Regions from separate parts of the Streptomyces sp. NPDC087901 genome, predicted to be linked through region 1. Evidence: riboswitches for the same ligand, from Rfam matches in the RefSeq annotation. Region 1 holds a riboswitch; each other region holds the start of a gene.

Region 1 (7,391 bases):
GGCTCGGACAGGACACCTGACGGCGGCGGCGTCGCAGCGCCGGGCTCGTAGTCATGGGTCAGTGCCAGATCCACCTCGCCGGCTGCCACCGCGGCCACCCCGCCCGGCGGCTCGTACTCGGTGACGGTCAGCTCCACGTCCGGGTGCGCCCGGCGGAACGCGCTCAGCACCGGCGGCAGCAGATGAATGCCCGCCGTGGTGAAAGTGCCGACGCGCAGGCGACCGCCTGAGAGTCCGGCCAGACGAGCCAGTTCATGGCGGGCCTGCTCCATCTCGTCGAGGACCCGCCGGGCGCGTCCGGCGAGCAGTTCGCCCGCTGCCGTCAGCCGGGCGCCTCGGTGATGGCGCACCAGCAGCGCAGCCCCCGCCTCCCGCTCCAGCTTGGCGAGCTGCTGGGAGAGTGCCGGGGCGGTGTAGCCCAGGCGTGCGGCGGCCCGGGTGATCGAACCGGCCTCGGCGACCGCCACCAGCGCCGCGAGGCGCGTCGGGTCGTACATTAAGCGTTCCTTTTGGCAGACCCAGAAGATTGCAAGTACATGCTAAAGGCTCCGGCGGTCCAGGATGGAGCGATGGACGCACAACTGACCGCTTTCGTCGGGGTCGCCGCCGCCATGGTCGCGCTGCCCGGCGCGGACTTCACCGTCGTCGTACGCAACGCCCTCGCCTCGCGCGCGGCGGGGGTGGCGACCGCAGTGGGGGTCGCCGGGGGCCTCCTGGTCCACACCGCGCTCGCCGTCGCCGGTCTGGCCGCCGTGCTGGTGGCGGTGCCCGTGCTGTTCCGGACCGTCCAGCTCCTGGGCGGCGCATACGTGCTCTACCTGGGCATCAGTGCCCTGTACGCGGCCCGGCGACGCGCCGGGCAGGCGGCGGGGCCCGGGCCGGACGAGGGGGATGGTGGGCAGGCCACGATGGGGACAGGCCGCGCACTGCGCCAGGGATTCCTGACCAATGCGCTGAACCCCAAGGCGCCCGTGCTCTTCCTGAGCCTTCTGCCGCAGTTCGTGCCGGCCGGGGCCGCGCCCCTGCCCAGGACGCTGCTGCTCGCCGCGATCGTCGTCCTGATGGCTCTGATCTGGTTCCCGGCCGTGGCGCTCCTGGTGGACCGCCTTGGCCGGTGGCTGCGCCGGCCGCGTACCGCCCGGGCGATCGAGGGCGGCAGCGGCGCGGCACTCACCGCACTGGGGCTGGTCCTGGTGACGGGCCCGCTGCTGCACTGACGCGGGAGCACGGGCCGGGACGGGGAGGGGCTTCAGCGGACCCGTCCGTAGTAGACGCTCTTCGTCCAGATCTTTTCCAGGCGGACCACGGCCCCGGTCTTGGGCGAGTGCCAGATCTTGCCGCTGCCCGCGTAGATGCCCACGTGGTAGATGCTGCGGCCGGAATGGAAGAAGACCAGATCGCCGCGTTGCCGCTTGGAGGACGAGATGTGGCGGGTCTTGTTGTACTGCTGCTGGGCCGTGCGCGGGAGCTTCTTGCCCGCCTTCTTGAACGAGTAGAGCGTCAGGCCGGAACAGTCGAAGCGACTGGGCCCGGTGGCGCCCCACCGGTAGGGCGCTCCCTTCTTCGACGCGGCGATGTTGAGCGCCTTCATCGAATGTGTCGCGGCCTGGGCATCGGTCACGGCGCCGGGAACGAACAACGTGCCGCCTACAGCGGCGAGAGTCATGGCCGAGGCCGTTGTGGCCCGGGCGAGGAGAGACGGGACATGAACCTGCGCAGTCATGCGCAACCCTTCGTCAGCCGCCTGTGAAGGATGACCTGTCGGGTTCGGGCTGGCGAAGTCGCCCGGCCGCAGATGCGGCTTCACCCCGAGGGACAACCGGAGGTCCGGTCGGCCCGTTGTGCTCGGGTCCTCCACTCCTGCCGATCCACTCCTGTCGACCAGGCATCCGGGCGGCGGCAGGACTCGGCGTCCGCCCGGACCGCCCCGCCGCGGTGGCGGGGGCTTGTCGTCCCAGGGATCTTGACTCACCGAGTGCCGGATTTCCGAGGTGAAGCGGCGATATGTGAGGCTCGTCACGACTGGCCCGTTCGGGTGGACAGGTGACCTTTGGGGAAACGGCAGACGCTCGCCGCCCGGTGCCGTACCAGCGACGTAACGGGAGATTTCGCCCATCGTCCACCGTGAAAGCGCAAATTGAGTTGTCCCTCGCGCGAAGTAACGTCTACGCCGAACGAGGGAGAATATTTGGCCGACGCGTCGGGCGTGTCGGTCGAGGAGCTCAGCAACTGGGAGGGGCGGGCGGGATGGTGACCCGCCCGGAGCGCCGTTCGCCGTCGAGTACGCGCAGCGCCCGGGTCAACGTGGCTGCGTGGATCCGTGCTTCACCACGCTCGTGCATCACCGCGAGGGCGTCCCGCAGTGCGGCCGAGTACGAGGCCAGTGCCTGGGCGGCGCGCAGTGCGCCGTAGGTGTCGCCGCCGTGGGCCGGATTGATCCGGCCCACCTGGTCGAGGACTTGCAGGTAGCGGTCGATGAACTCGCCCTCCGCGCGGGTCAGGGCGGGCAGTGGTGCGAACTCCGGTGGCTGCATCGGGGATTCACCGCGCCGGGTGCGGAGACAGCGACAGCGAGCGGTTCTGGACGATGTGGTCGACCAGCCCGTATTCCTTGGCGCCCTCGGCGTCGAGGATGAGGTCGCGCTCGGTGTCGGCGGTGATCTGCTCGACGGGGCGGCCGGTGTGACGGGCCAGCATGCTGCTGAGCGTCTCGCGCATGCGGGCCAGTTCCCTTGCCTCGATCTCCAGGTCGGACGGCTGCCCCTGTACGGGCTCGGCGAGTTCGGGCTGCTGCACCACCACGCGGGCGCCCGGCAGGGCGTGCCGTTTGCCGGGAGCGCCCGCCGCGAGCAGCACGGCCGCGCCGGCCCCCGCTTGGCCGAGGCAGAAGGTCTCCACCTCGCAGGTGAGGAAGGCCATCGTGTCGTAGACGGCGGTCATGGCCCCGAACGTGCCGCCGGGGGAGTTGATGTAGAGCGAGATAGGCCGGTCGGGCGCGTCGTGCTCCAGGTACATGAACTGTGCGACCAGGTCGTTGGCAGCCGTGTCGTCGACGGGGGTGCCGAGGAACACGACCCGTTCGGCCAGCAGCTTGGAGTACGGGTCGAGCGTGCGGGTCCCCTGGGACGTGCGCTCGGTGAACTCGGGCAGTACATGGCGGGCGGCGGGGCGGTGCATGGCGAGGCCTCTCGTCCGGGGTGCGCGAGACCCTGAAGGCACCCGCGCACGCTTCTGTAGAAAATGTACAGGACGTACAGAAGGTTGTGATGGGAGAGAGCCTGGTGATCGGTGCAAAGGCCGAGGACAGAGGCTGTTCTGCTGTTCGCCGAGTGCTGAAATCTCACAAATCTGCCACGACGCCCTCAGCGTCAAGCTGCTTCGTCCTCACCGCAATCACATGGACAAGTGAGGTGTTCCGAGGCGACGCGGAGGTCCTCGGGACTCGGGTGGGCGTACACCCGCTTCGAGGATGGCGTAGATCGTGGCGTTGGCGGCCGGCGTGAGCAGGATGGTGCAAGCGAGGGCGGCGGGCCGTGCGGCCGGGTCCTCACGGGCGATCGCGTCGGGTGCGTAGTCCTTGAGCGCGGCCGCGAGCGGGATGCGCACCAGGCCGGACGGTGCGAGCAAGCCCAGGACCAGGCTGCTGGAGGCGGCCAGGACCAGTGCAGCGATGGCCAGCAGCCAGGTCGTCAGGCGTGGTTCCGGGCGGCGCGAAAGCGGGCCGGCGGCCAGGGCGGCAAGTCCGGGAAGAGCAGTGGCGGGTAGACGGCCAGATGCGTCGCGGCGGCTGCTCCTCTGCTTGTTGGTGCCGAGCAGGCGGCGCAGGAGGTCTTCGTCGTCGGACAGCTCGTCGACGAAGCGGGTCAAGACCGTGTTCCGGATGTGAGACAGATTCAGACGTTTTGCATTACCGCCCAGTCGATACCGACACACGGCACCCCGGAGTGCTCACACCTCACGACTGGATTCGCTGTCAAAGAAGCCGAAACGACTGGACCCACTGTCAAACGCCTCGATTGATGACAAACGACACCACGAGTTGCCTACTCGAACGGTTGATCTGTCTACAACAGGGATGTCACCTAGCCTGGTGAGAGGGGACGTCTTATGATCCGGAGTTCGCCATGATCAATCGGCGAAAGGAAAGCGAAACCACCCTGACATCCCCGCTTCCCGCCCCGAGGCGGATCGCGTGGATTGTGTGGAGCGGTGTGGGAACGCTCGGACTCCTCGGCCTCCTGACGTGGGCAGGCAAGGACCACCCGGCCTGGAGCGGGGGCGGTTGGGGGTGGGCACAGGGGTTCACCGGGTGGGTGGCGCAGATCTTCGGCGGGCTCGGCCGGGTCGTCGACGGCGACGGCCTCGTACCCGGCCAAAGGCTGGGATTCTGGTTTGTCGCCCTGGTTGTCCTCTACTTGTACTGGCGGGCGACGCGTGCGCTGGTGGCCTACAAACCGGGTCCGGTCGACGTTCAGGAACTCATCGACGCGACGCCCCCGGGAACCCTCGATGTGCCGGCTGGGGATCTGACCGCCGAGCTTCGCCAGCAATTGTCCGACAGCAGCATCTACGCACCAACGACGCTGCCCGCCGAGGTCCCACCGACGAGCTTTCTCGAACTGGTCGGCGACGTCGAGTTGGACCCCAAGAAGCTGGGGGCCGCCATTCCGCGCCTCCTGAGCCGACTGCGGCCGAAACTCGCCTACCGGGTCGGAGGAGTGCTCCGGATCCGTGAACAGAGACCGGACTGCCTGGGTGTGACGGTGACGGTCACGGCCTTCGTGTTCGGCGGTTCCAGCTCGACGACTCTTTGGGGAAAAGAATGGGGCGAAGTCATCCGCAAGACCGGCTGCTGGGTGATCAGCGTCCTGCTGCCGGTGACTCGAGCGGGGCGGCAACCGCCCTGGCGTCAATGGTGGGGCCGTGAGCTCAATCCCGAACTGTACGAGGCGTACCAGAGCGCGAACGAGCTCAGCCGGGCCGGCCGCTATCACGAGGCGCTGTCACGGTACTTCGACGCGATCGCACTCGACCCCAAGAATCCGTACCTCCGGAGCGAGTTGGCCGAGGTGCAGGAGAAGATGGGTCTGCACATCGACGCTCTCGAAACGTGCCAACGCGCCCTCACTCTCGATGGACAGACTTCCAGGCAGTACAACAGGCGGCTGTGGCTGAGACCTGGGCAGGTGGATTGGCGGCGGCTGCGCTATCTGCGTCACCCTCGCCTGTACCGGGACGTGCTCGGTCTGCGGTACCGGAACGCCATCATCCTGGGAATGTCGGAAGAGACGACACAACAATGGTTCCAGCGCAAAGGCAGCCAGGACGACACGACCCGGCGCCGCCTCGTGCCCCTTCTTGCGGATCGGTACCAGCAAGCGGCCATCACGCTGGCACACCCCGGTGACGAAGAGGCCTGGCTCGCAAAAGCGCTGGAGCAGTCCCTCTACGGGAGATCCGAATCCGCTGCCGTCGCGAAGAATCTTGTGCGTCTGGTTTTCCAGCGGGCCGCGATGCAGGAGACTAACCGTCTGGCCGCAGATGACCGCTGGGCGCGCCTGGCCGGTCTGTACTGGCCGGCACGGCTGCGGAGTTGCTTCCGGTTTATCTCCCCCTTCTCCCATGTTCAGAGCGTCCGCAGCCCTCGGCAGGCCGTGACTCGAGGCGCATTCCGCATCAATCGCGAGGTGTGGGCCCCTCTGCGTCTGGCGTGGGCGGTCGAAAAGATACAGCTACCCGGCCCCGTGTACGACCCGCACGCCCGTTATGCCTGGCGCACCGGACCTCCTGTGACAGCGCACGTCACCCCCGGTGAACTCAAAGCCCGGATCGACAGGGCCCGGAGCCGACTGGTATTTGTACGTCGCTACCTTCCGTGGTGCCGGCGCGGCGACTGGTTGACCCGCTACAACAGCGCATGTGTGCATGCCGTGGCCCTGAAGATCAACGAGGGCAGCGAGGCTCGGACGAAGGAGCACACGCAGCAAGCGGTGGAGGAGCTTGAATGGGCGATTCTGGTTCCCAGGGGAGACTCCGCAACGGTGGAGCGAACCTGGATGGTGCATGAGGACCCGGATCTGGCTCTTCTTCGGGAGGCGGCACTCTTCGAGCGCTTCGTACTGACCGCCTATCCGGGGCAGGAGCTCCCGACGCATCCTCCTCCGAACAGCTGGTCCGAGGCGCAGATGAGGGAATACGACTACAGGCTCCTCGAAGAGGCCGCCAAGGTGATGGAGAAGGTGTGGATCGCGCGAGGCGAGGAGCCCAGCTTCGACATCCGGGACGCGACGGAATGGCTTCGCGCCGAATCCGACATCTGGAACGGGATGCGGAAGGTGACCGACTCGCGACGGCTCGGCCACTGGGAGTACCGCGTGGAACTCATTCGATCGGTGCGGGCCGGCAGTCAGTCAACGGTCCCGGACACGCTGGGATTCCCTCCCTCGATGTTCGCTGATGGCACCGCGCGGTCCGACCGTGAGGAGATCACCAGTCGCCTCCGGAGGCTGCAGAGCGACCTCAAGCGAGACGTGAGAGGCAAGAAGGCCCACTACGCGAACATCCAGGAGGGGCAGGACTTGTTCAGCAGGGCAACAGCCGGTGGCGTGGCGTGGCTGGACCCGCGTACCGTCCACAGTCTGTGCACCGCTTACTCTGCCGTCTGGCAGACGCTCGCCGAGTGGCTGGAACAGGACCGCGACGAGAGCCACTTTGTGGATGCTCTGGACAGAGTCCCCAAGCCATCGGCGGACGGGCTGCCCCGGGAGAGTGTCCCACGATTCGGATCCTGAGCAAGGACCGGCCAGAAGGCGACTGAGCAATGAACGAACAGGCAGCCGAAGGCGTCGTAGTTCGTCGGGACTTTCAGATGATCCAGACCGATGGTGCCATGCCAGTAGGAGCCGCTTCCCGTGCAAGTCATGGTGGCGATCAAGGAGGCTGTCAGTACTGGATGACCTCCTGGTGGTTCGTGGAGTACCGGTAGTTGTTGGACTGCTCGGCAATGGTGTGGTCGCGGGTGGGCACCGGGGTGCCGTCCACGATGAGCACGGTGTCATTGGCGACTGCTTGCGGGGCTGGAGCGCGAGCATCGGCCCGAGGTGGTCGATGACCCGGTCCGCCGCCGACTCGGACACTCCGAACAGCGGGGCGAGTTGCCGCATGGTCAGATTCGTGCGCCAGTAGGCCGCGACCAACTGGGCTCGGTCCTCCAGCGAAAGACTCCAGGGCCGGCCCCTGCGGACCGAGTCCGCCCCCTCCCCGCCGCAGCACCGTCACCAGCTTCCCGAACTGCCGCGGGCTCAGCCTGCTGAATGGGGCTATCCAAGACGGCTCCGATGCCGTGATCACACCGGCCACCGCAAGGTCGTTCCATGGCGCCTGCGCAACAT
Region 2 (7,391 bases), on a different contig from region 1:
GATCAGCGGGAGATCCGTCGGCCGGTCCGGGTGGCGGCGGGCTTTTGCCTCGGAGGCAAGAAATTTGCCTCCGAGGAAAGTTCCTGGCCCAATGGAAGCATGAATCCTCCAGAAGGAGGGGTGGCCGACGAGTTGCCCGGGGTCGCGCCGCGCCTGCGCGACCTGCGCCGCAGTCGTGGTCTCACCCTGGAGACAGCCGCCCAGCGGGCCGGGCTCTCGCCCGCCCACCTGTCCCGGCTCGAAACGGGCCGGCGCCAGCCCTCACTGCCCATGCTGCTCGGACTTGCCAGGATCTACGGTACGACGGTCTCCGAGCTGCTGGGCGAGATCCCCCCGGAACGTGACGCGATCGTCCGCGGCCGCAGGTTCGAGGGAGCCGAGGCCGACGGCTGGATGTACCAGCAGGCCGGCGGTCCCGGCCGGGCGATGCAGGCACTGCGTGTCCGGGTCCCGCACGGTGCCCAGGGCGACCTGGTGCGCGTCCATCCCGGCGAGGAGTGGCTGTACGTCCTGGCCGGGCATCTCAGGGTGACCCTCGGGGAAACGGTCCACGACCTCGCCCCCGGGGACAGCGCGCACTTCGACTCGCTCACCCCGCACCGGATCGCGGCCCTGGACCGCGATGGCGCCGAGCTGCTGTTCGTCCACACCCTGCTGCAGAGCCCCGCCGCCGAGCTGTGTCTCGGCAGCGGGATCCACCGTCGCTGAGGCACCGCCCCCGCCACCGGCACGCCGATGGCCAGAGAGGACTTGTCATGTCCGATTCCGAGAACTTCGACCCGCTCGGCCCGGGGCGGCCCAAGAACTACGACCCGCAGGAGAAGAAGTTGCCTCGCGGGCTCGTCATCAGGCTCTTCGCCTATCTGGTGGCAGGGCATGTCATCGCGGGCTTCCTCTACCTGCTGTTCGCCGTGGGGATGCACAACCAGTAGCCGTGGGGGTGCGCAACCGGTGGCAGTGGGGATGCGCCACGTAGCGGTGGGCGTGAGCCACCGGCAGTCGCGGGGGTGCGCCACGTAGCGGCGGGCGCCGCCCGGCCGGTCAGGCCTCGTCGAGCAGGCGCTCGCGCAGCCGCTCGCGGGTCTGCGGGGTGATCTTCAGGCCGTCGGCGAGGTACCGGTCGGTGCTGCCCCAGGTCTCGTCGATGGTGGTGAAGGCCGCGGCGAGGTAGTCGGGGTGGGCGCCGAAGAGCGGATTGAGCAGCTCCATCACCTCGGCGGACATTCCGGTGGGAGAGGTGTCGCTGCGGCGGACCTTGTAGCGGCGGTGCGCGTCGTTGGACTTGAGGTAGTCGGACTCGATGGCATCGCGCTCGACACCGACGGCGAGCAGGGACACCGCGATCGAGAGGCCCGCACGGTCCTTGCCCGCGGCGCAGTGCATCAGCGCGGGCACGCTGTCCTCGGCGAGGGCGTGCAGTACCCGGCTGTGCTCGGCCGTGCGGTCCAGGATGATCCGGCGGTACGAGGCGATCATGCGGTGGGACCCCTTGCCGTCGGCCAGGATCGATCGCAGTTCGTCGATGTTGCCGTCGCGCACCATCCGCCAGAACTCCGTGCCGTCCGCCGGGTCGGTGAGCGGGATGCTCACATTGCGCACACCCGGCAGCTCGATGTCGAGGCCGTCCAGCTTGTGGTCGGCGTCGTTGCGGAAGTCGAAGACGGTGTGCAGGCCGAGACCGGAGAGGAACGTGGCGTCCTCGGCCGTGGCGTGTGCCAGGTGACCGCTGCGGTAGAGCCGCCCGTACCGCACCCGGCGGCCGTCCGAGGTGGGCAGCCCGCCCACGTCGCGGAAGTTGCGGACACCCGCCAGCTCGGGCTCCGTCGACGGGGTCTGCGGCAGCTGCTGCGTCACGGTCACTCCTGGAGGCTCTGCCGCCGGCGCGTGTCGCCTGCGGGTCCACTCTCGTGACGATACGACATTGATTCCTCGGGCAATCATCTTGGTCGCGCCCCTGTTCCGGGGCCGCGCGACGGTCCACGGGCCCGGCTGGGAGGGGCCGGGGTGCGCGGCTCTCCGATCGAGGTACGGCCGATGAGCGAGGCATGTCCGTATTGAGGCTTTTGATGGAACATGCCCTGTTTGTGCGGGAGATGGTCACCCTCTCGTGAGCGGGATCATATCCGTGACGGTGTGTGGCTGCGCGGCCGTGGGGTATTCCGGACGCCGCGCGGAAAGCCAAGATCCGTAATCCACGGAGTGTGACCGGAATTCCGTGTCGAATTTCCGGAGCGGAATCCGAAGTGGAACCCGTGGCTTGTTTCTGTCGTCCCGGCTCGCTTACGTTCACTGTCAATCCGGACGGACCGCCTAATCCTGCCGCCGCCCGGAATTCGCACCCACTCACCGCGTGGCAGGAGCGGGGGAACCAGGTAAGCCGCCGACCGGGAAACCGGCCGGCTCGGGGTGAAGTCGCGCCAGCCGCGACCGGACATCTCCAGTCCGAACCCGACAGCTCACCTCGTAGGCGCCGGAGAGGAAAACCTTCATGCCCATATCGGGTAAGCACCGCCGTCCCAAGTCCAGCACCATCGCCCGTGGCGTCGTCGCCGCGAGCGCCGGTGGAGCCGTCATCGCTCTTCCGCTGCTCGGCGCCACCGGTGCCCACGCCGCGGAGCAGACCGCTCCCGCCACCTCGAAGTCGGCCGCCGCGCACGCCACCCCGGCCAAGCCGGTCGCGAAGAAGCAGGCCGGCACCACGTCCTACTCCGTGGTCTCCGGCGACTACCTGTCGAAGATCGCCGCCGAGCACAAGCTCAAGGGTGGCTGGGAGAAGCTGTACCAGGACAACCGCAAGGTCGTCGGCGACGACCCGAGCCTGATCTTCCCGGGCATGAAGCTGACGCTCGGCGGCAAGTCCACGAGCCAGGCCTCCACCACCTCCACGGGCTCCACCACCCCGTCGAAGGCCGCGCCCAAGGCTCCGGTCAAGACCGAGACGAAGGCCGCCACGGCCTCCAACTCCTCCTCTTCCTCCTCCGACGCCTCGTCGTCCGAGGAGACCTCGGCCCCGGCGACCCAGAGCAACGACTCCGGTTACGTCCACCCGGTTCCGGGCAACCACACCACCGCCTACCGCGCCTCCGGTGCCAACTGGTCCAGCGGCAGCCACACCGGCATCGACTTCCCCGTGTCCACCGGCACGAGCGTGAAGGCGATCACCTCCGGCACCGTCGTCACGGCCGGCTGGGGCGGCGCGTACGGCAACGAGGTCGTCATCAAGCACGCCGACGGCCACTACTCGCAGTACGGCCACATGTCCTCGCTCTCCGTCTCGGCGGGCCAGACCGTGACCGCGGGCCAGCAGGTCGGCCTGTCCGGCTCCACCGGCAACGCCACCGGCCCGCACCTCCACTTCGAGGTCCGCACGGGCCCCGCGTACGGCTCGGACATCGACCCGATCGCGTACCTGGCTTCGCACGGGATCAACGTCTGATCCAGCAACACCGGTCCGGTGACCCGGACCTGAGCAATGCATAGAGGGACGGTGCGCGGCGGCGCACCGTCCCTCTGCTTATTCCCTCTTTACTAAAAACTGACCGGGTGGTCTATCTCACCACCCGTCAACCCCATAATACGGTCGCGTAGGTCACATTCGGCGGTGCAGGATATGCCCTTGTGGCAGACGATTCGAACAACATCCAGCAGGGCGTCATCAACCGACAGGGCGCCATCGGGTCGTACGCGGCGATTGGCGACAGCTTCACCGAGGGAGTCGGTGACCCCGGCCCGGACGGAACCTTCGTCGGCTGGGCGGACCGGTTCGCGGTACTCCTCGCGGACCAGCTCCCGGACCCCGAAGCGGCGGCGGGCATCGCAGGCCCCGCACACGGGAACTTCAGATACGCCAATCTCGCCGTACGAGGACGCCTCCTCGACCAGATAGTCGAGGAGCAGGTGCCGCGCGCAAGGGAACTCGCCCCCGATCTGGTGAGCTTCTGCGCCGGCGGCAACGACATCATCCGGCCGGGCACCGACCCCGACGACGTGGCCGAGCGCTTCGAGCGTGCGGTCGCCGAGCTGACCCGGTCGGTCGGCACCGTCATGGTCACCACCGGCTTCGACACGCGCGACGTTCCCGTGCTGCGCCATCTGCGCGGCAAGATCGCCACCTACACCGCCCATGTGCGGTCCATCGCCGACCGCTACGACTGCCCGGTGCTCGACCTCTGGTCCCTGCGTTCGGTGCAGGACCGCCGGGCCTGGGACAACGACCGGCTGCACCTGTCGCCCGAGGGGCACACCAGGGTCGCGCTGCGCGCCGCCCAGGTCCTCGGCCTCGATGTGCCCGCCGACCCCGACCAGGAATGGCCGCCGCAGGCACAGCGCGGAACGCTCGAAGTACGGCGCGACGACATCCACTGGGCACGCGAGTACCTGGTGCCGTGGATCGGGCGCCGACTGCGCGGCGAGTCCTCGGGAGACCACGTGGAGGCCAAGCGGCCCGACCTGCTGCCGCTCTGAGAGTCCGCTGTCCTCAGTCGCCCCGGGCTCCCGGAGTACCGGCCGTGGCGGCCGAGGCCGGCGGCGCCGGTATGCGCTCCAGCACCCCGCCGGCGAAGACGTCGTACAGCGGCAGCGTCTCCAGATGCACATAGCCGATGTGGCAGTCGCAGAGGGCGAGCGGGCAGGCCCGAGGCCCCAGCGCCGTGCGGTAGCTGCCGTCGTAGAGATTGCCGAGCTCGGCGCGGACGAAATGGCAGCGGCGCACCGTACCCTCACCGTCCACCGAGATCACCGACTCACCGGTCCGGCAGGGCAGACCTGCCGAACGGTGCGGATGGCGGCTGTACGGGAACAGCGGATCGATCGCCGTCCACCGGTCCGCCTCCTCGTCCGTGTAGGTCTGCCCCTCGGCGGCGTTGACCCAGAGGTAGACCTCATCGGGCAGGGCCGCCCGCAGCCGCCGCGCCTCGTCGAGATGACCCTCCAGCCCGACGACACCCACGCTGTGGCGGATCCCCAGGGACGCCAGCTCCCCGCACCGGCCGAGAAACCGCTCGTACGGTGTCTGGCCCGGGTGGTACGTGCACCAGAGCGCGATCTTCTCGCGGCCCGCGGTGCCCGCTGAGGCCAGCCACTGCGTACGGCCGCTGAGGTTCGTCTGGATCGCGACCCGGCGAATGTGCGGCAGCCGGGCCAGCTCGACCACCGCCCGGCGGTACCAGGAACGCACCAGCCCCTCGCCCCACGGGGTGAAGAGCACCGAGATCCGGTCGCCGGTCTGCGCCGCCGCCCACGCGGTGAAGCGCTCCAGCGCGGCCCGGTCGGCCCGCAGCTGCTCCCGGCTGTCGCGCCGCTTGGCGAACGGACAGTACGGGCAGTCGTAGTCGCATGACGCGAGAGGGCCGCGGTAGAGAATCGTCAGGTCCATACGGGGCTCACTTCAGCTCGTACGCGGCCATCGCGGCCCGTACGGCAGGGGAGAAGAGGTCGGGGCCCAGGGCGTCCGAGTGGGCGAGCCCCTCGGGCGACAGGCGCAGCAGGCCGGCGGCGACCCCGTCCCGGTCGAGCCAGCCCCGGGCCTCGAACCGGGCGAGCTCCTCGGGAAAGTCCTCGTCCGGGTCCGTGCCGAAGCGCTCGCGGTACTCGGACACACGCAGGCCCTCGGCCTGCAGGACGGACTGCAGGAGATGGCGGCGGCGCGCCTCGTCCCCGTCGGTGAACCGGCCCACCTCGGCGTGCGAGAAGTCCTCGGTGGCCGTGTAACCGTCGATGATCGCCCGCACCTCGCGCATCTCCACCGCGTAGTCGAAGGAGTAGTGCAGCCGGGAGGTGTACGAACGGGCGCCGCAGCCCAGACCGATCATGCCGTCGGTCTGGCAGGCGTAGTCGTCGGAGCCGTCGGTCCGCGGGGCGTCGGCGCGGCGGAACATCCGCATCGACACCTGCTCGTAGCCGTGGGCGAGGAGATGATCGCGGCCGGCCCGGTACAGCCGCAGCCGCTGCTCGTCCCAGGCCGCGTCCACCGAGGCCTCCTCGGCGGCCCCGAGCCTGCCCAGGCCGGTCAGCGGACGGACGTAGAGCGGGTAGAGGTACAGCTCCTCCGGGCGCCACCGGAGCGCGGCGTCCAGTGAGGTGCGCCAGCTCCGTTCGGTCTGGCCGTCGATGCCGTAGATCAGGTCGATGTTGAGGACCGGGATGCGGGTGTCCCTGATCAGGCCGAGGGCCGTCTCGACGTCGGCGCGCCGCTGCGGACGGACCGCCGCACGGGCCTCGGCCTCGACGAAGCTCTGTACGCCGATGCTGATCCTGGTCGTCCCCCGGTCGGCGAGGACCGCCAGCCGGTCGGCCGTTGCGGTCGACGGGGACGTCTCGACGGACAGCGGCACGGAGCGCAGGCCGGCGCCCATGCGCTTCTCCGCGATGTCGCACAGGCGCTCCAGCTCGCCGGCGGTCAGGAAGGTGGGCGTCCCACCGCCGAACGCGGCGGCGGCGAAGCGCACCGGTTCCCCGTCGCCCAGCGCGTCCCGTACGGCGGTCGCCTGCCGGTCCAGCGCATCGAGATAGCGGGTGGTGAGCTCGTCGGGCGCACCGATCCGGGTGAAGAGGTTGCAGAAGCCGCAGCGGACCTCGCAGAAGGGTATGTGGAGGTACAGCGAGAGCGCGTCCTTGCTCTCGCCCGCCCACAGGTCTCTCAGCGCGGGCCGCCCGCCGGGGCGCCCGGAGAGCCTCTCGTACGCCGTCTTGTGCGGATAGGCGTAGACGTAACTCTGGTATGGGCGAGTGGTGTGCGGACTGGTCATCGTGCGGTGGCCCCCGGTTCCAGGAAGAAATGCGCGTACGGAACGGTCCAGACGGACTCGTGGCCGAGCCGGTGACCGGTGTAGCCGTCGTCGCCGTACGCCGTGCCATGGTCGGAGCAGACGACGGCGAAGGCCCGGCGGCGGCTGCTCGCGGCGGCGAAGAGCCGTCCGATGTGGGCGTCCACGTACTCCAGCGCGGCCGCATGGGTGGCGCGGCTGTCGCCCGCGTCCCGGGTGGCGCCCGGCCGGTGGAACCAGTTCGGCTGATGGAGGGCCGACACATTGACGAAGAGGAACAGCCGCCGACTGTCCGGGAGCTCCCGGACGACCTGCTCGGCGCGGGCCACCTGCGCCTCGAACGAGGTGGGCGACGCCACGCCGAACTCCGGCTCCCAGTGCGCCTCCTGGAACATCCCGGGCAGCACCGAGCCGAGCGGCGCCTGCCGGTTGAAGAACCCCACTCCGCCGATGCACACCGTGCGGTATCCCGCCCCGGCGAGAGCGGAGACCAGGTCGGGTGCGTCGAAGACGAAGGTGCGCTCCGCCGTGGTCTCACTGCCGGCGAACCGTGCGGCGAACAGCCGGGGATGCGGCCCGGGGGTGGCCGGGGTGGGCAGGAACCCCGCGAAGATCGCCTGGTGCGAG
Region 3 (7,391 bases), on a different contig from region 1:
CCAGATCACCAACCAGTCCGGCCAGCTCGTCCGCGCCAAACTGCACGGCCTGATCCTCGACCGGGTCCTGGACAAGGCATCGGCGGACGCGGGAGTGACCGTCACCCGCGCCGAGATCCAGCAGATGCGGCAGTCGGCCGTCGCCCAGTACAAGGGGGAGGCCGGGCTGCGCGCCGCGGTGCTCCAGGAGCGCTGGATCGCCCCGGACCAGATCGACGCCTTCCTGCGCGAGCAGATCCAGCTGACCAAGCTCGGCCAGGCGCTCGGCGCCGACCCGACGACCCCGGCCGGCACGAAGGTCCTCGGCGACGCGCTGACGAAGGCGTCCAAGGCGTTGAAGGTCGACGTCAACCCGCGCTTCGGCACCTGGAACAACCAGCAGATCCAGCTTGCGGAGTTCAAGGCCCCCTGGATCACCCAGGTCACCAAGCCGGCCCAGTCGGCCGCGGAGGCCGGGGCCTGAGGACTGTCCGACGGCCGGGGTAGATTCGGCGGTGTGAACGCTGAAGACCCCGGCCGCATCGTCCTGCTCACCGCCAGCCACCGCGTCGCGCCCGGACTGCTGTCCTGGCCCGCCTGGCAGACACTGCACGCCGCCGGCCGGGTGCACTGCGGGGAACAGGACCAGCCGCAACTGCCGTATCTGCGCGAGGCGGGCATCACCGTCACGCCCGGTGTGCCCGACGCGCAGGACCTCGTGGACGCGTGCGCCGGCGGCCGGACCGTCGTCGTCCTCACGGGCGGAGAGGGCAACCAGCCGCTGACCGACGGACTGGCCCGGCTGGCCGGCTCGGGACGGGTGCAGATGCCGAACCTGGAGCTGCTGCCCGGTTCGTACGATCTTCCCGGCGCCCGGCTCCTCGATCTCGTCCAGGTCATGGACCGGATCCGGATCGAATGCCCCTGGACCTCGCAGAAGACCCACAAGGGCCTCGCCAAGTACGCCATCGAGGAGGCGTACGAACTCGTCGAGGCGATCGAGGACGGCAACCGCGAGGAACTGCGTGAGGAGCTCGGGGACGTACTGCTCCAGGTCGTCTTCCATGCGCGCATCGCGGAAGAGGATGAGGACGAGCCGTTCTCCGTCGACGACGTCGCGGCCACGCTCGTCGAGAAGCTGATCCACCGCCACCCGCACGTCTTCGGCGACGAGACCGCCGAGACGCCGGAGGACGTCCACGCGCACTGGCTGCGGACGAAGGCGATCGAGAAGCAGCGTGAGTCCGTCACCGACGGGGTGCCGCTCGGCCAGCCCGGCCTGGCGCTCGCCGCGAAGCTGGCAAGCCGGGTCCGTACCGCCGGACTCGACGTGGCGCTCCCAGGGAGCGGGAGTGAGGGCGACGACATCGGCTACCGGCTCCTCGCGCTTGCCGTACGCGCCCAGGAGGACGGCATCGACCCGGAGGCGGCTCTGCGGGCCGCGGGGCGTGCGTACCGGGACGCGATCCGGGCGGCGGAGGGCATCGCGTAGCGGTGGAGGGCCTCGGGCAGGGTCGCAGGGCAGCGGATAACGTCGGGGGGTGAACGACAGCTCCGACCGCATCCCCGCCGGCTGCCCCGCCCACGCGGCCTCCACCGCGCCCGAACTCTTCACGTGGGAGTTCGCCACCGATCCCTACCCCGCCTACGCCTGGCTGCGCGAGCACAGCCCCGTGCACCGCACCACGCTGCCCAGCGGGGTCGAGGCCTGGCTGGTGACGCGGTACGCGGACGCCAGGGCGGCTCTCGCCGACAGCAGGCTGTCCAAGAACCCGGCGCACCACGCCGAGTCCGCGCACGCCAAGGGGAAGACGGGGATCCCGGGTGAGCGCAAGGCGGAGTTGATGACGCATCTGCTGAACATCGACCCGCCCGACCACACCCGGCTGCGCCGCCTCGTGTCCAAGGCGTTCACCCCGCGTCGCATCGCGGAGTTCGCCCCGCGTGTGCAGGAGCTGACCGACCGGCTCATCGACGGTTTCATCGAGAAGGGGGAAGCGGACCTCATCCACGAGTTCGCCTTCCCGCTCCCCATCTACGCGATCTGTGACCTGCTGGGCGTTCCGAGCGAGGACCAGGACGACTTCCGGGACTGGGCGGGGATGATGATCCGCCACGGCGGCGGCCCGCGCGGCGGGGTGGCCCGCTCCGTGAAGAAGATGCGGGGCTATCTCCTCGAACTGATCCACCGCAAGCGCGAGAACCCGGGGGACGACCTGATCTCGGGGCTGATCCGGGCGAGCGACCACGGTGAGCACCTGACGGAGAACGAGGCCGCAGCGATGGCCTTTATCATCCTATTTGCCGGATTTGAGACCACGGTGAATTTGATCGGCAACGGTGTCCACACCCTGTTGGGTCACCCCGAGCAACGTGCGCAGCTCCAGCGTTCCCTGGCCGCGGGGGAGACAGGGCTGTTGGCCACGGGTGTCGAGGAACTGCTGCGGTACGACGGTCCGGTGGAGATGGCGACCTGGCGGTACGCCACCGAGCCGCTGACGATCGGCGGACAGCGGGTGGCCGAGGGCGACCCGGTACTCGTCGTGCTGGCGGCCGCCGACCGGGACCCGGAACGCTTCGGCGGACCGGACACGCTGGACCTCTCACGGCGTGACAATCAGCACCTCGGTTACGGTCACGGGATCCACTACTGCCTGGGAGCGCCGCTCGCCCGGCTGGAGGGGCAGGCCGCCCTCGCCACGCTCCTGAAACGCCTTCCGGACCTGCGACTTGCGGGAGAACCTGCCGATTTGCGGTGGCGTGGTGGGCTCATCATGCGTGGACTGCGCACGCTGCCGGTGGAGTTCACCCCGGGGCCGGTGTCCGGTGAAGGTGACACTCTGTCAACTCTGTGACTTTCACGTGATCTCTGCTGCATCGACTTGTGACACACGTTCGAGTCCCGCTAGGTTCACCGTTCGACTCACCAGTCACTCGTCAGTCACACGGAAGGCATCCCCATGGGCTCCGCGAACGGCAGACACCGTCGCCCTCGGCAGGCACCCGCGATCATCGTCGCCGCAGGCGTGACCGGCTCGGCCATCGCCATCCCGCTGCTCGGTGCGGCAGGTGCGCACGCCGCCGACGCCTCGACCTGGGACCGGGTGGCCGAGTGCGAGAGCGGCGGCATGTGGAGCGCCGACCTCGGCAACGGCTACTACGGCGGCCTGCAGTTCTCGCAGGAGGTCTGGAAGTCGTACGGCGGTGACTCGTACGCGGAGCGCGCGGACCTCGCCAGCCGCTCGCAGCAGATCGCCGTGGCGGAGAAGGTCCTGGAGGACCAGGGCCCGAAGGCATGGCCCAGCTGTGCGGTCATCTCGGGCCTCGTCGTGGACAGTGGCCTGCCGGGTGTCGACCCGGGCAGCGCCGCGTCCGACGACCCCGCCGGCAGCACGGACCCGTCCGAGGGCGGCGACCCCTCCGGGGACACCACCGCGTCGGACGACGCGTCCTCGGACGCGACGACGCCGGCGGACGGGGCCACGGACGACGCGGAGGGCGGGAGCGGGAAGCCGGACGCGTCCGCATCGCCGTCGGCCACGCCCTCCGCCACACCCTCCACGTCGCCCTCGGGTGCTGCCTCCGGCGCCGGGGAGGGCACCTCCGGGGGGCAGGAGAAGGCCGGCAAGCACCGGGGTGCTCCGGCCCCCGAGGGGACCCGGAGCGGCGGCAGCGACCGGGATGCGGGACGGCACGCCTCGCGAGGTGACGGTGACGCACGCGACACCGGTGCCCCGGCATCTGACGGCACGTACACCGTCCGTGCCGGCGACAACCTCTGGTCGATTGCTGATGCACAGAAGCTGCCCGGTGGCTGGACCGGGCTGTATGAGGCCAACAAGGCGGAGGTGGGCTCCGATCCGGACCTCATCCTGCCTGGCCAGAGCCTTGATCTCGGCGTGAAGGCCGAGTGAGAGCGGTCTGATGATCAGCTGAAAACACCCCAAAAGTTAGGGTAGTTAAGAGGCCTATGTCCCACTTTTGACCAAGTGAGACATGGGTCTCTTCGTGTGAACTGGCGTGTCTTGTCCGGGAGGTCCCGCCGCATCCGTTCCCACCTGCGCAAACGGTGCTTCTTCGGATGCAAGGAAGGGCTGTTTCTCCGGTATGTCCATCTTTGGATATGAGGGGTGGGTGTGTTTACGGTCGGAACCGCTCGCACCGCGGGCCCCGTCGACCGTCACGCCGAATCCTGCCGTCGGTCGAAGGGAACAGACGCGTAAAGCGCCGTAGGCAGGAGCGGGGGACCCAGGTAAGCGCCGGGCCCGATCGTCGCAAGACGCATCAGGACCGGCTTGGGGTGAAGTCGTGCGCTAGGACGTGCGACCGGGCAACTCACTTGGCCCGAACCCGACAGCTCACCTCGCAGGCGTCGGTGAGGAGAAGTCTCGATGCTGCTCAACAGCAAGGGCAACAAGCACCGTCGCCCGTCCAAGGCCGTCCGTATCGCCACGCTCGCCGGTGTCGCCGGTGCAGCCATCGCCGTGCCCCTGATGGGTGCCACCGGCGCCTCCGCCGCCTCCGTGTCCACGTGGGACGCCGTCGCCCAGTGCGAGTCCGGTGGCAACTGGTCCATCAACACCGGCAACGGCTACTACGGCGGCCTGCAGTTCTCGCAGTCCAGCTGGGCCGCCGCCGGCGGTACCCAGTACGCGGCCCGCGCCGACCTGGCCACCAAGGCCCAGCAGATCGCCGTCGCCGAGAAGCTCCTCGACCTGCAGGGTCCGGGTGCCTGGGCCTGCGCCGGCGCCGGCAACCTGAGCAACGACGGTGTCGACCCGGGTGTCGACACCGGCTCCTCCGCCACCAAGACCGAGACCGCCCCCAAGGCCGAAGCCGCCCCGAAGCAGGAGTCGGCGCCGGTCCAGCAGGCCGAGCCGAAGAAGGCCGAGCGCACCGAGGCCCCCTCCACCAACCGTTCGGACCGCTCGGCCGCCCCCAAGGCCAAGTCGAAGACCGTCACCACCCCGACCGGCAAGAAGGTCGAGAAGGGTGACGGCGAGTACAAGGTCGTCACCGGTGACTCCCTGAGCAAGATCGCCGCCGACCACAAGGTCAAGGGCGGCTGGGAGCAGCTCTTCAAGCTGAACAAGGACATCGTCACGGACGCCGACCTGATCTACCCGGGTCAGCAGCTCCACCTGACGAAGTAGTCGCGATCTCTCCTCGCTGAATCACTCCGGCCGCCCCGGCCCGGTGCGCATCTTCCCCCCGTGCGTGCCGGGCCGGGGTCGGCCGGTTTCGGCGTGATCGTTCAACTGTTGTAGTTACTCGTCAGTAAAATTCTGGCCCTTTGTCCCGCTGTGCTCGCTCTTGAGTCCTTTTTCGTCCCAGGGGACGGGCGGTCGGCCGGTTGAGGCGGCCCGGCCGGTTAGGCTCTTGTCGCAAGGCCAAAGCGACCCTGCACCACCAGCGTCATATCCCAGAAGGAGATGCCTCGTGCCGTCCATCGACGTCGTCGTAGCCAGGGAAATCCTCGACTCCCGCGGAAACCCCACGGTCGAGGTCGAGGTCGGCCTCGACGACGGCAGCACGGGCCGTGCTGCTGTTCCGTCCGGCGCCTCCACCGGTGCGTTCGAGGCCATTGAGCTTCGTGACGGAGACCCCAACCGCTACCACGGCAAGGGCGTCGAGAAGGCCGTCCTCGCCGTGATCGAGCAGATCGGCCCGGAGCTCGTCGGTTACGACGCGACCGAGCAGCGGCTGATCGACCAGGCGATGTTCGACCTGGACGCCACGGAGAACAAGGGCTCGCTCGGCGCCAACGCCATCCTCGGCGTCTCGCTCGCCGTGGCCCACGCCGCTTCCGAGGCATCGGACCTGCCGCTGTTCCGCTACCTCGGTGGCCCGAACGCGCACCTGCTGCCCGTCCCGATGATGAACATCCTCAACGGTGGGTCGCACGCCGACTCCAACGTGGACATCCAGGAGTTCATGATCGCCCCGATCGGCGCGGAGTCCTTCTCCGAGGCCCTGCGCTGGGGCGCCGAGGTCTACCACACGCTGAAGAAGGTCCTGAAGACCAAGGGCCTGTCCACCGGTCTCGGTGACGAGGGCGGCTTCGCGCCGAACCTGGAGTCGAACCGCGCCGCGCTCGACCTCATCGTCGAGGCCATCAAGGAAGCCGGCTACGCCCCGGGCAAGGACATCGCGCTCGCGCTCGACGTCGCCGCCTCGGAGTTCTACAAGGACGGCAAGTACGAGTTCGAGGGCAAGTCCCGCTCGGCCGCCGAGATGACCGAGTACTACGAGGAGCTCGTCTCCGCGTACCCGCTGGTCTCCATCGAGGACCCGCTGTACGAGGACGACTGGGCCGGCTGGAAGGTCATCACCGACAAGATCGGCGCCAAGGTGCAGATCGTCGGCGACGACCTCTTCGTCACCAACCCGGAGCGCCTGGCCCGCGGCATCGAGGAGGGCTCCGCCAACGCCCTGCTCGTCAAGGTCAACCAGATCGGTTCGCTGACCGAGACCCTGGACGCCGTCGAGCTGGCCCAGCGCAACGGCTTCAAGTGCATGATGTCGCACCGTTCCGGCGAGACCGAGGACGTCACCATCGCCGACCTCGCGGTCGCGGTGAACTGCGGTCAGATCAAGACCGGCGCCCCGGCCCGCTCGGACCGTGTCGCCAAGTACAACCAGCTGCTGCGCATCGAGGAGATCCTCGACGACGCCGCGGTGTACGCCGGCCGCTCGGCGTTCCCGCGCTTCAAGGGCTGACACGTACAGCAAGGGCCGGTAAAGCCCGGCGGGGTCAAGTGCCCCGGCCTCCGTCCGTCCCCGCACTCGGTCCCGTACCGTGTGCGGGGACGGACGTGCGTAATGGGGAGGCGGAGACATGGCCGCGAAGGACCGGGACCGGTTCTCCACCGCGACCCGGCTGCGATTGCTCGGCGAGCAGACCGCGGCCCGCGTCTACCGGTCCCAGAACCGTCGTCAGGCCCGCCGCTCCCGGCTCACCGGCCGGGCCGCCTTCCTGGCCCTGATCGTCTGCTCACTGGTCGTCGCCCTCGCGTACCCGATGCGGCAGTACGTGTCGCAGCGTGACGAGATCGCCGACCAGGAGCGGCTGGCGCAGGAGGCCGAGGTCCGTACCGAGGAGCTGCGCGACGAGAAGGCGCGGCTCCAGGACGATGCCTACATCAAGCGGCTGGCCCGTGAGCACCTGCACTACCTTCTTCCCGGGGAGACCGGCTACACCGTGGTCGACCCCGACGCGGTCAAGGAGCGCAACGGGCAGCCGGCGGAGACCGGCCGGCCGTGGCACTCCAACCTGTGGGACGGCGTCGACAGCGCCGACCGCGGCTGAGCCGCCGTATTCCTTTCACATCTGCAGAACCGCAGTTCGAGCAGTCCGATCAGAACCCCTAGGCAGGCATGGAAACGCCCCCTCCCCAGACCGAGTCCACCGC
Region 4 (7,391 bases), on a different contig from region 1:
CTAAGAGCAAGCAGCCCCTCAGCAACTTCCTCGGGTTCCCCATCGACAGGGCGATCCCCCGCTACACCGGCATCCTGGACGCCGAGGACTTCAGCGGCATCACGGTGTACCAGGGGCGCGGAGTCGGTGGCGGGTCGCTGGTCAACGGCGGCATGGCGGTGACGCCCAGACGTGAGAACTTCGGTGCCGTCCTCCCGTCGGTGAACGCCGACGAGATGTATGCCACCTACTACCCGCGCGCCAACGCCGGGCTGGGGGTCGGCACCGTCGACCCGGCATGGTTCGACAGCGTGGACTGCTACCAGTACGCCCGGGTCGGCCGGAAGCACGCCCAGCGCTCCGGTTTCCCGTTCGTCTTCGTGCCCGATGTGTACGACTGGGACTACATGGAACAGGAGGCGGCAGGCACCGTACCGAAGTCGGCCCTGGACGGTGAGATCCTCTACGGCAACAACTACGGCAAGAAGTCGCTGCAGAAGACCTACCTCGCCCAGGCCGCGGCGACGGGCAACATCACCATCTCGCCGCTGCATCAGGTGACTTCGGTCGCTCCGGCGTCGGGCGGCGGCTATACGGTCGTCATCGACGAACTCCGCACCGACGGGAGCGTCGCGACCACCAAGACGGTCATCGCGGACAAGGTGTTCTTCGCCGCGGGCAGCGTCGGTACGAGCAAGTTGCTGACCCGGCTGAAGGCCACGGGAGCACTGTCCGGCCTGAACGACGAGATCGGCAAGGGCTGGGGCGACAACGGCAATGTCATGTGCGGCCGCGCCAATCACGTGTGGGACGCGACCGGCGCGGTCCAGTCGAGCATTCCGTGCGGCGGCATCGACAACTGGGCCGCCGGGGGCGCGTTCGCCGAGGTCGCACCGCTGCCGACCGGGATCGAGACGTTCGCCTCGTTCTATCTGTCGATCACGAAGAACCCGAACCGTGCCCAGTTCTCCTGGAACGCCGCCACGGGCAAGGTGGACCTGAACTGGCAGACCGCCTGGAAGCAGCCCTCCATCGACATGGCGAAGACGATCTTCGACAAGATCAACGCCAGGGAGGGGACGATCTACCGGACCGACCTCTTCGGCGTCTACAAGATCTGGGGCGACCACCTCACCTACCACCCGCTCGGCGGCGCGGTCCTCGACAGGGCAACCGACAACTACGGCCGCCTGCACGGCTACACGGGCCTGTACGTCATCGACGGCTCGTTGATCCCCGGCAACACCAGCGTCAATCCGTTCGTCACCATCACGGCGCTCGCCGAACGGAACATCGAGAAGATCATCGCCACCGACCTGTGACAGCGGGTCAGAACGGGCGGGACCTCCAGTAGGAGGCGACGGGCAGGCCTCCTACTGGACACGCGCGCTGCCGGGCCTGCCCCGCCGACAGCCCCTTCAGTGCCCCGGCAGCACGCACACGGCGTCGAGACCCAGCACGTGGTTGAGCCGGCCGAACGCAAGCCATGAGCCGATGCTCATGCTCAGTTCGACGATCTCGTGCTGGCTGTAGTGCGCGGTCATCCGGGTCCAGAACGCGTCGTCCAGGCCGTGATGGTCCAGGGCGTACCGCTCGGCGTACTCGGCCGCCAGCCGGGTCCGGTCGTCGAAGGCCTCGGTGCTGCGCCAGTCGCTCACCGCACCGGCGAACTCCTCCTCGACCTTCCGACCGTCACGTTCGGTGCGCCAGTCCAGGCAGAAGAGGCAGCCGTTGATCTGCGCGATGCGCAGCCTCGCCGCCTCGAACTCACGGAGCCCGAGCGTCGTGTGCTCGTACACCGACAGCGAGAAGTTCGCGGCGGCCATGCCGATGCCGGGGACCATGTCGCCCCATACGTAGCCGATCGGTTCCTGGCCCTCGGGGATGTCGATGATCATGGCTGCTTCCTTCCGAATCGGCCGGCTGCGGGACGCAGGGGGACGTCGAGGGCGTCGTAGAGTCCGGGGTCCGCGTCCACCAGCCAGTCGATGGCGTTCACCAGCCGGCCGACCGCGGTGGCGTTGCCGCCGGCAGAACGGTTCTCGCCCTCGTCGGTGGCCTCGACGGTGACCTCGATGCGCGGGCGCCCCTCGATGATCACCCGGTGGGCACCTGCGCCGTCGGGCGGCGACGGCCAGTCCGGGGCGCACGACGGATGGATGCGGGTGATGTGCTCGATGACGATGCGGGGCTCGCCCTCGACGATGCCCTGGACCTCGAAGCGGACCGCGCCCTGGGTGCCGGCCTCGAACTCGCCCATGGTCCTGGTCGTGACGGTGGTTTCGAGCGGCCGCCGGGCCATGGTCTCGCGGATGTCGTCGAGCTCCACGCCCAGGGCCCTGGCCATCAGGCGTATCTGCCCGCCCCACACCATGGTCGGCACGGAGGCCGCGAGCATGAGCGGCTCGTACTCCATGGGATGACCCATGCCGATCAGGTGGCGGACGGAATCGGGCTGGTCGTAGGTGGAGTAGTCGAAGATCTCCTGGCAGCGGATCACGTCCACCGTGGAGCCGAGTCCGCTGATCAGCAGGGGCAGTACGTCGTTGCCCCAGCCGGGATCGACGCCGGAGACGAAGAGCGATCCGCCACCGCCGGCGACGGCGGCAAGCACCGGTTCGCGCAGTTCGGGCGGGGCCCCGCGCTGGTCGTAGAGCGCGTACAGCGCCGGGGTGACGACGACGGCTCCCCCGGCCACCGCCCTGGTGATGTCGGCCAGCGCCTCGTCGGGGCGGATGTCGCCGGAGGCCGCGTAGACGACGGCTCGGGGAGCGGTGGCCAGCACCGCGTCGATGTCGTCGGTCGCGGCGACGCCCAGATCGCGGTCGAGGCCGGCGAGGGCGCCCGCGTCACGGCCCACCTTGCCGGGGTCGTGGACGAGTACGTGCGCGAGTTTCAGGGCCGGATGGGACTCGACCGCGCGGATGGCCGCGCGGCCGACATTGCCGGTACCCCAGACCACCGTGGAAATCATGCGGCGGAGGGTAGCGCGCGGGATGAAAGGTTCATAGTGGCATCGCGCACCGGGTTGGGCGGGTCCCGGGGCGGGCCCGTCGGGCCCGCCCCGGTCCGCTCCGCAGGGCGTCGCTACTCGTCGATCGTGGCCCCGTATCCGGCGCCCGTCTCCGGACCGCCGAACGGCCGGGCGTCGAACGTCCACGAGCCGGAGGCCGTCACGCCGCCCGAGCCGGCCGAGAACACCCAGACGACACCGTTGCCGGCGTTCTCTCCGGGCGCGGCGGACAGCAGACCGAACCGCCCGTCCTTGTCGGGATCGGTCAGCCGCACCTGGCCGCCCCAGCGGTCGCCCTTCTCCGGCGCGCCCGGCACGTTCAGCGAGTCCTGGTCCCATGAAGCGGCGCCGGTGGCGGTCAGTCCGCCGGCCGCACCGCGCAGCACCCACACGGCGCCCGCGTCGGCGACCGTGCCGATGTCCTCGCCGGGGGCGCCGATCGCCACATCCGCGTACCCGTCGCCGTCGGTGTCCGCCACGGAGAGGTCGGCGCCCCAGCCGTCGCCGGCCTCCGGGACTCCGGGGACGCCCGTGGTGTCCTGCGTCCACCAGACGGGCGGGGTGCCCGGGCCCTCGGCACCGACGGGTCCGTCGCCCAGGCTGCCGTAGTACACACCGACCACGCCGCCGGTCATCGACTCGCCGCCGTCGTCGGGGCTGCCGGGCTCCCCGGTGACGAGGTCGTCGTAGCCGTCGTTGTTGATGTCGCCGGAGGCGACGGCGGGGCCGCCGCGCAGATCGTGGTCGTACCGGAGTCCCTGGACCTCGCCGAGGAAGAGCGCGGACCAGCCGTGCCCCGGTTCCCCGCCGACGGTGACGCCGGAGATGACGAGGTCGGCGAGACCGTTGCCGTCGTAGTCGCCGGTCGTCATGGCCCGGGGCACGATCTCCCGACCCGGGGTGCCGGGGATGCGGCTGCTGCGGGAGGTGGGCGCCGGTGCCCCGGCCTTACTCCGGGCCGCCGCCTCGTACTGGTAGAGAGTGAGGTCGGTGCGGTCGGTCACGGCCAGCTGGTCGCCGGGGATGTCGGGGCTGAAGTGCGCCGCGGCGAGTGCACTGCCGAACCTGGCACCGGCGACGGGCTCCTCGGCCTGCAGCCAGTCGCTGTCCGCGCCGGAGAGCCCCTTCGCGGAGCCCCACAGGACAATGGTGCCGCCCGCGTCGGTCACCGGTTCGATGTTCTCGCCGGGGAGGCCGACGACGGCGTCGTCGTACCCGTCCCCGTCGAGGTCGCCGGAGGCCAGGGCGCGGCCGAAGCCGTCCCCCGCCTCGGCGGCGCCCGGCACGCCGGTGGTGTTCTGGCTGAGGACGGCGCCCCGGGTGGTGCCGATGCCGCCCGGCCCGCCGTACTGCACGGTCACGTAGCCCGCGCCCTTCTTGCCGCCGACGGTCCCGCCGGGCGCGCCGATGAGCACGTCCTCGTAGCCGTCGCCGTTGAAATCGGAGTTGCGGTCGTCCGCGTGCGTTCCGCCGGGGGCGCCGGCGTAGGCGGAGGGCGCGACGACCGCGGCCCCTGCCATCAGGAGGAATGAGGCCGCGACAACGGCGGCCGAACGGTGGGTGCGCACGAGCGGCTCCTCGGTTCAAGGATGACCGGGCGAGGGCCTGTCGGACCATGATCCGCCCCCAGGCCCCTGGTCCGGGGGACGCCGGGAAGAGCCCGTTGTCCTCCTGGCGCCCTGTTGGACCGGCTCTGCGGCACAAGGGTTGTACGGCATCGCGAAAGGGGTGGAAGGGAGCAGCTCAGCTCCCTTCCACCCCTGTTCACGATTCCGCCCGGAAGCGGGGGATCGCGGTGGGTCAGTAGGCCCCGAAGACGTTGTCGATCGAGCCGTACGTGGCGGCCGCGTAGTTGCACGCGGCGGTGATGTTGGCGACGGGGTCCAGGATGTCCAGCGAGGTGCCGGGCACGTGGTAGGCGTCGAACGTGGGCTGGATGACCTGGAGGAGGCCCTTGGACGGGGTGCCGGCGGCGGCGTTCGAGTCCCAGTTGTTGACGATCTGGGGGTTGCCCGAGGACTCGCGGATGACGTTGCGGTGGATGCCGTCGTAGCTGCCGGGGATGCCGTTCTCCGCCATGACGGCGAGGGACTCCTTGATCCAGCCGTCGAGGTCGTCGGTGTACGCCGTCTCGCTCTGCGCGGGGGCGGTCTCCACGGTCTCCACGGCGACGGGCGTCGCCGTCCGCTGGGAACGGTCGGCGCGGTCGGTGCTCTCGGCCCGGTCGGCCGACGGCTGCGAGGTGCTGCCGGAGGTGTTCTCCGCCTTGAACTCGCTCTTGGTCGCGGCCTTGGGGGCGGCGGCCGCGGACTTGGCGCCGATGGTCAGCTTCAGGCCCGGGTGAATGAGGTCGGGGTTGCCGCCCACCGCACTCCGGTTGTCCTGGTACAGCCGCTCCCAGCCGCCACTGAGGGAATGCCCCCGGGCGATCTTGGAAAGCGAATCACCGGAGACCACGGAATAGGTGGTGGATTCGGCCTTCTGTACGGCAATTTCCTTGCCGGTCACGGAAGTCGGGGCTGCGGCCTTTTCTGCGACGACCGCCTGAGCGGGGGCGGCAGAAGCCGATCCGGCCGCGATCAGGGGGAGTGCGAGAACGACTCCGCCCGCACTCACGGCGATGAAACCGCGGGTCAGGGAGGTGGACTTGGAACGACGGTGCTGACCCTTGAAGGGCATGGCGCTTTTCCTCTCCGCCGCCTGCGAGGTGAGCTGTCGGGTTCGGACTGGAGATGTCCGGCCGCACATGGCGACTTCACCCCTAGCCGCTCCGGATTCCGGACCGGCGGCAAACCTGGGTCCCCCGCTCCTGCCGCACGTGATGTGGTCGGGTTACCGGACGGCGGCAGGATTCGGCGTTCCATCCGGATTGACGGTGACCGTAAGCGAGAAAGGGCGGACGAAACAAGCCCGGAATTCCTGATCACAATTGATTTGCAAGATCAATAAAAGGAAATATGCGACGCCGGTCACATGCGGGCGGGTCAACTTTCTTGGCGCGACAGGGAACCGAAGCCTCCGGTTGCGCGTCCGGGGCGGGAAACGTGACGCTGGCCACTGTGCCCGAAAGGGGCGATTTGCCGGGTATTAGAAAGGTGCGCCTCACGAAAAAGCGACCTCGATGAGCATTTCCGACACTTCTGAATAATCGCCCAATCAGGACATTATGGAGCGAGTGTCGGCTGTGCGGCCGCACCGGTCCGGCTGCGCGCCACCACGACCGGTGAGCCGTCGCCCGGGGCGCGGAGTATGTCCGCGTCGAGCGCGTACAGCTCCTTCACCAGGGCTTCGTCGACCGTCTCGCGGGGCGCACCCTGGGCGATGACGCGGCCGCCCTTCATGGCGACGAGCAGATCGGCGTAACGGGCCGCGGCGGCGAGGTCGTGCTGGACCATGACGACGGTTCGGCCGGTGGCCGCGACCTCGCGGACGAGTTCCAGGACCTCGACGGCATGCCCGAGGTCGAGGGCGCTGGTGGGTTCGTCGAGCAGCACGACCGGGGTCTGCTGGGCGAGGACCATCGCGAGCCAGCAGCGCTGGCGCTGGCCGCCGGACAGCCGGTCGATGCGCTCGCCGGCCAGTGCGGTGGTGCCGGTGGCGTCGAGTGCGTCGCGCACCGCCTGCTCGTCCTCGCGCGACCACTGGCGCAGCAGCCCCTGGTGCGGGCTGCGGCCATAGCGGACCAGACCGGCCACGGTGACCGCCTCGGGAGCGCGCGGCGACTGCGGCAGCAGGGCGACATGGTGGGCGGCCCGGCGCCGGCCGGTCTGCCAGATGTCCGTCCCGTCGATCAGCACCGTGCCGGACTCGGGCCGGTGGAGCCGGGCGACGGTGCGCAGCAGGGTCGACTTCCCGCAGCCGTTGGGACCCACGATCGCGACGACCTGTCCGGCGGGGACGGTGAGGCCGACGTCCTCGACGACGGGGCGGCCCGGGTATCCGGCGTGCAGACCACGGACTTCGAGGCCCGCCTTCGTACCGGTCGGATTCTCGGTCATGTGCGGCTCACGCCTTTCCGGCGGCCGGGTCGGGCCGCAGCAGTACCCACAGGAGGAAGGGGCCGCCGAGGACGCTGGTGACGACCCCGACGGGAAGTTCGACCGGAGCGGCGACGCGTCCGATCGCGTCGGCCGCGGCGATCAGCGCGGCTCCGGTCAGCGCCGAGCCGGTGACCGGCACGCGGGTGGGGCCGGTCAGCCGCTGGGCGAGGATCGGCGCCGCCAGTGCCACGAAGGCGATGGGGCCGCCGACCCCGACCGCCGTACCCGCCAGCAGTACCGCGAGGACGAGAGCGACGGTACGCACCCGACGCAGATCGACTCCGAGAGAACTCGCCACCTCGTCGCCGAAGCGCAGCAGTTGGAGGCGGTGCCCGGCCGCCAGCGAGAGCGGGACGAGG

The links. Region 1 has a riboswitch for cyclic di-AMP ahead of ACIOEW_RS27760 (C40 family peptidase). Riboswitches for the same ligand answer to the same signal wherever they lie in the genome.
Region 2: linked by a shared signal. The riboswitch ahead of ACIOEW_RS08870 (LysM peptidoglycan-binding domain-containing M23 family metallopeptidase) and the one ahead of ACIOEW_RS27760 (C40 family peptidase) in region 1 are both predicted to bind cyclic di-AMP.
Region 3: linked by a shared signal. The riboswitch ahead of ACIOEW_RS23615 (transglycosylase family protein) and the one ahead of ACIOEW_RS27760 (C40 family peptidase) in region 1 are both predicted to bind cyclic di-AMP.
Region 4: linked by a shared signal. The riboswitch ahead of ACIOEW_RS32700 (transglycosylase SLT domain-containing protein) and the one ahead of ACIOEW_RS27760 (C40 family peptidase) in region 1 are both predicted to bind cyclic di-AMP.

The regions. Positions count from the first base shown of each region.
Region 1 covers NZ_JBIUUC010000010.1:124,578-131,968, reverse strand. Annotated here, with positions in the region: gene ACIOEW_RS27770 (LysR family transcriptional regulator) at 1-497, opposite strand, end outside; gene ACIOEW_RS27765 (LysE family translocator) at 570-1,217, shown strand; gene ACIOEW_RS27760 (C40 family peptidase) at 1,250-1,723, opposite strand; cyclic di-AMP (ydaO/yuaA leader) riboswitch at 1,727-1,922, opposite strand; gene ACIOEW_RS27755 (hypothetical protein) at 2,223-2,534, opposite strand; gene ACIOEW_RS27750 (ATP-dependent Clp protease proteolytic subunit) at 2,542-3,177, opposite strand; gene ACIOEW_RS27745 (hypothetical protein) at 3,394-3,867, opposite strand; gene ACIOEW_RS27740 (tetratricopeptide repeat protein) at 4,314-6,791, shown strand; partial or broken gene ACIOEW_RS27735 (transposase family protein) at 6,952-7,359, opposite strand.
Region 2 covers NZ_JBIUUC010000002.1:774,511-781,901, forward strand. Annotated here, with positions in the region: gene ACIOEW_RS08850 (aspartate aminotransferase family protein) at 1-2, shown strand, start outside; gene ACIOEW_RS08855 (XRE family transcriptional regulator) at 100-708, shown strand; gene ACIOEW_RS08860 (DUF6126 family protein) at 756-932, shown strand; gene ACIOEW_RS08865 (tyrosine-protein phosphatase) at 1,042-1,854, opposite strand; cyclic di-AMP (ydaO/yuaA leader) riboswitch at 2,331-2,483, shown strand; gene ACIOEW_RS08870 (LysM peptidoglycan-binding domain-containing M23 family metallopeptidase) at 2,489-3,436, shown strand; gene ACIOEW_RS08875 (SGNH/GDSL hydrolase family protein) at 3,619-4,464, shown strand; gene ACIOEW_RS08880 (STM4011 family radical SAM protein) at 4,478-5,374, opposite strand; gene ACIOEW_RS08885 (STM4012 family radical SAM protein) at 5,382-6,746, opposite strand; gene ACIOEW_RS08890 (STM4013/SEN3800 family hydrolase) at 6,743-7,391, opposite strand, start outside.
Region 3 covers NZ_JBIUUC010000007.1:340,904-348,294, forward strand. Annotated here, with positions in the region: gene ACIOEW_RS23595 (SurA N-terminal domain-containing protein) at 1-463, shown strand, start outside; gene ACIOEW_RS23600 (nucleoside triphosphate pyrophosphohydrolase) at 497-1,471, shown strand; gene ACIOEW_RS23605 (cytochrome P450) at 1,521-2,834, shown strand; gene ACIOEW_RS23610 (transglycosylase family protein) at 2,940-3,893, shown strand; cyclic di-AMP (ydaO/yuaA leader) riboswitch at 4,195-4,366, shown strand; gene ACIOEW_RS23615 (transglycosylase family protein) at 4,371-5,132, shown strand; gene eno (phosphopyruvate hydratase) at 5,419-6,699, shown strand; gene ACIOEW_RS23625 (septum formation initiator family protein) at 6,818-7,288, shown strand; gene ACIOEW_RS23630 (DUF501 domain-containing protein) at 7,357-7,391, shown strand, end outside.
Region 4 covers NZ_JBIUUC010000014.1:100,698-108,088, forward strand. Annotated here, with positions in the region: gene ACIOEW_RS32680 (GMC oxidoreductase) at 1-1,301, shown strand, start outside; gene ACIOEW_RS32685 (carboxymuconolactone decarboxylase family protein) at 1,398-1,877, opposite strand; gene ACIOEW_RS32690 (dihydrodipicolinate reductase) at 1,874-2,953, opposite strand; gene ACIOEW_RS32695 (esterase) at 3,067-4,560, opposite strand; gene ACIOEW_RS32700 (transglycosylase SLT domain-containing protein) at 4,793-5,671, opposite strand; cyclic di-AMP (ydaO/yuaA leader) riboswitch at 5,677-5,860, opposite strand; gene ACIOEW_RS32705 (ABC transporter ATP-binding protein) at 6,157-6,990, opposite strand; gene ACIOEW_RS32710 (FecCD family ABC transporter permease) at 6,998-7,391, opposite strand, start outside.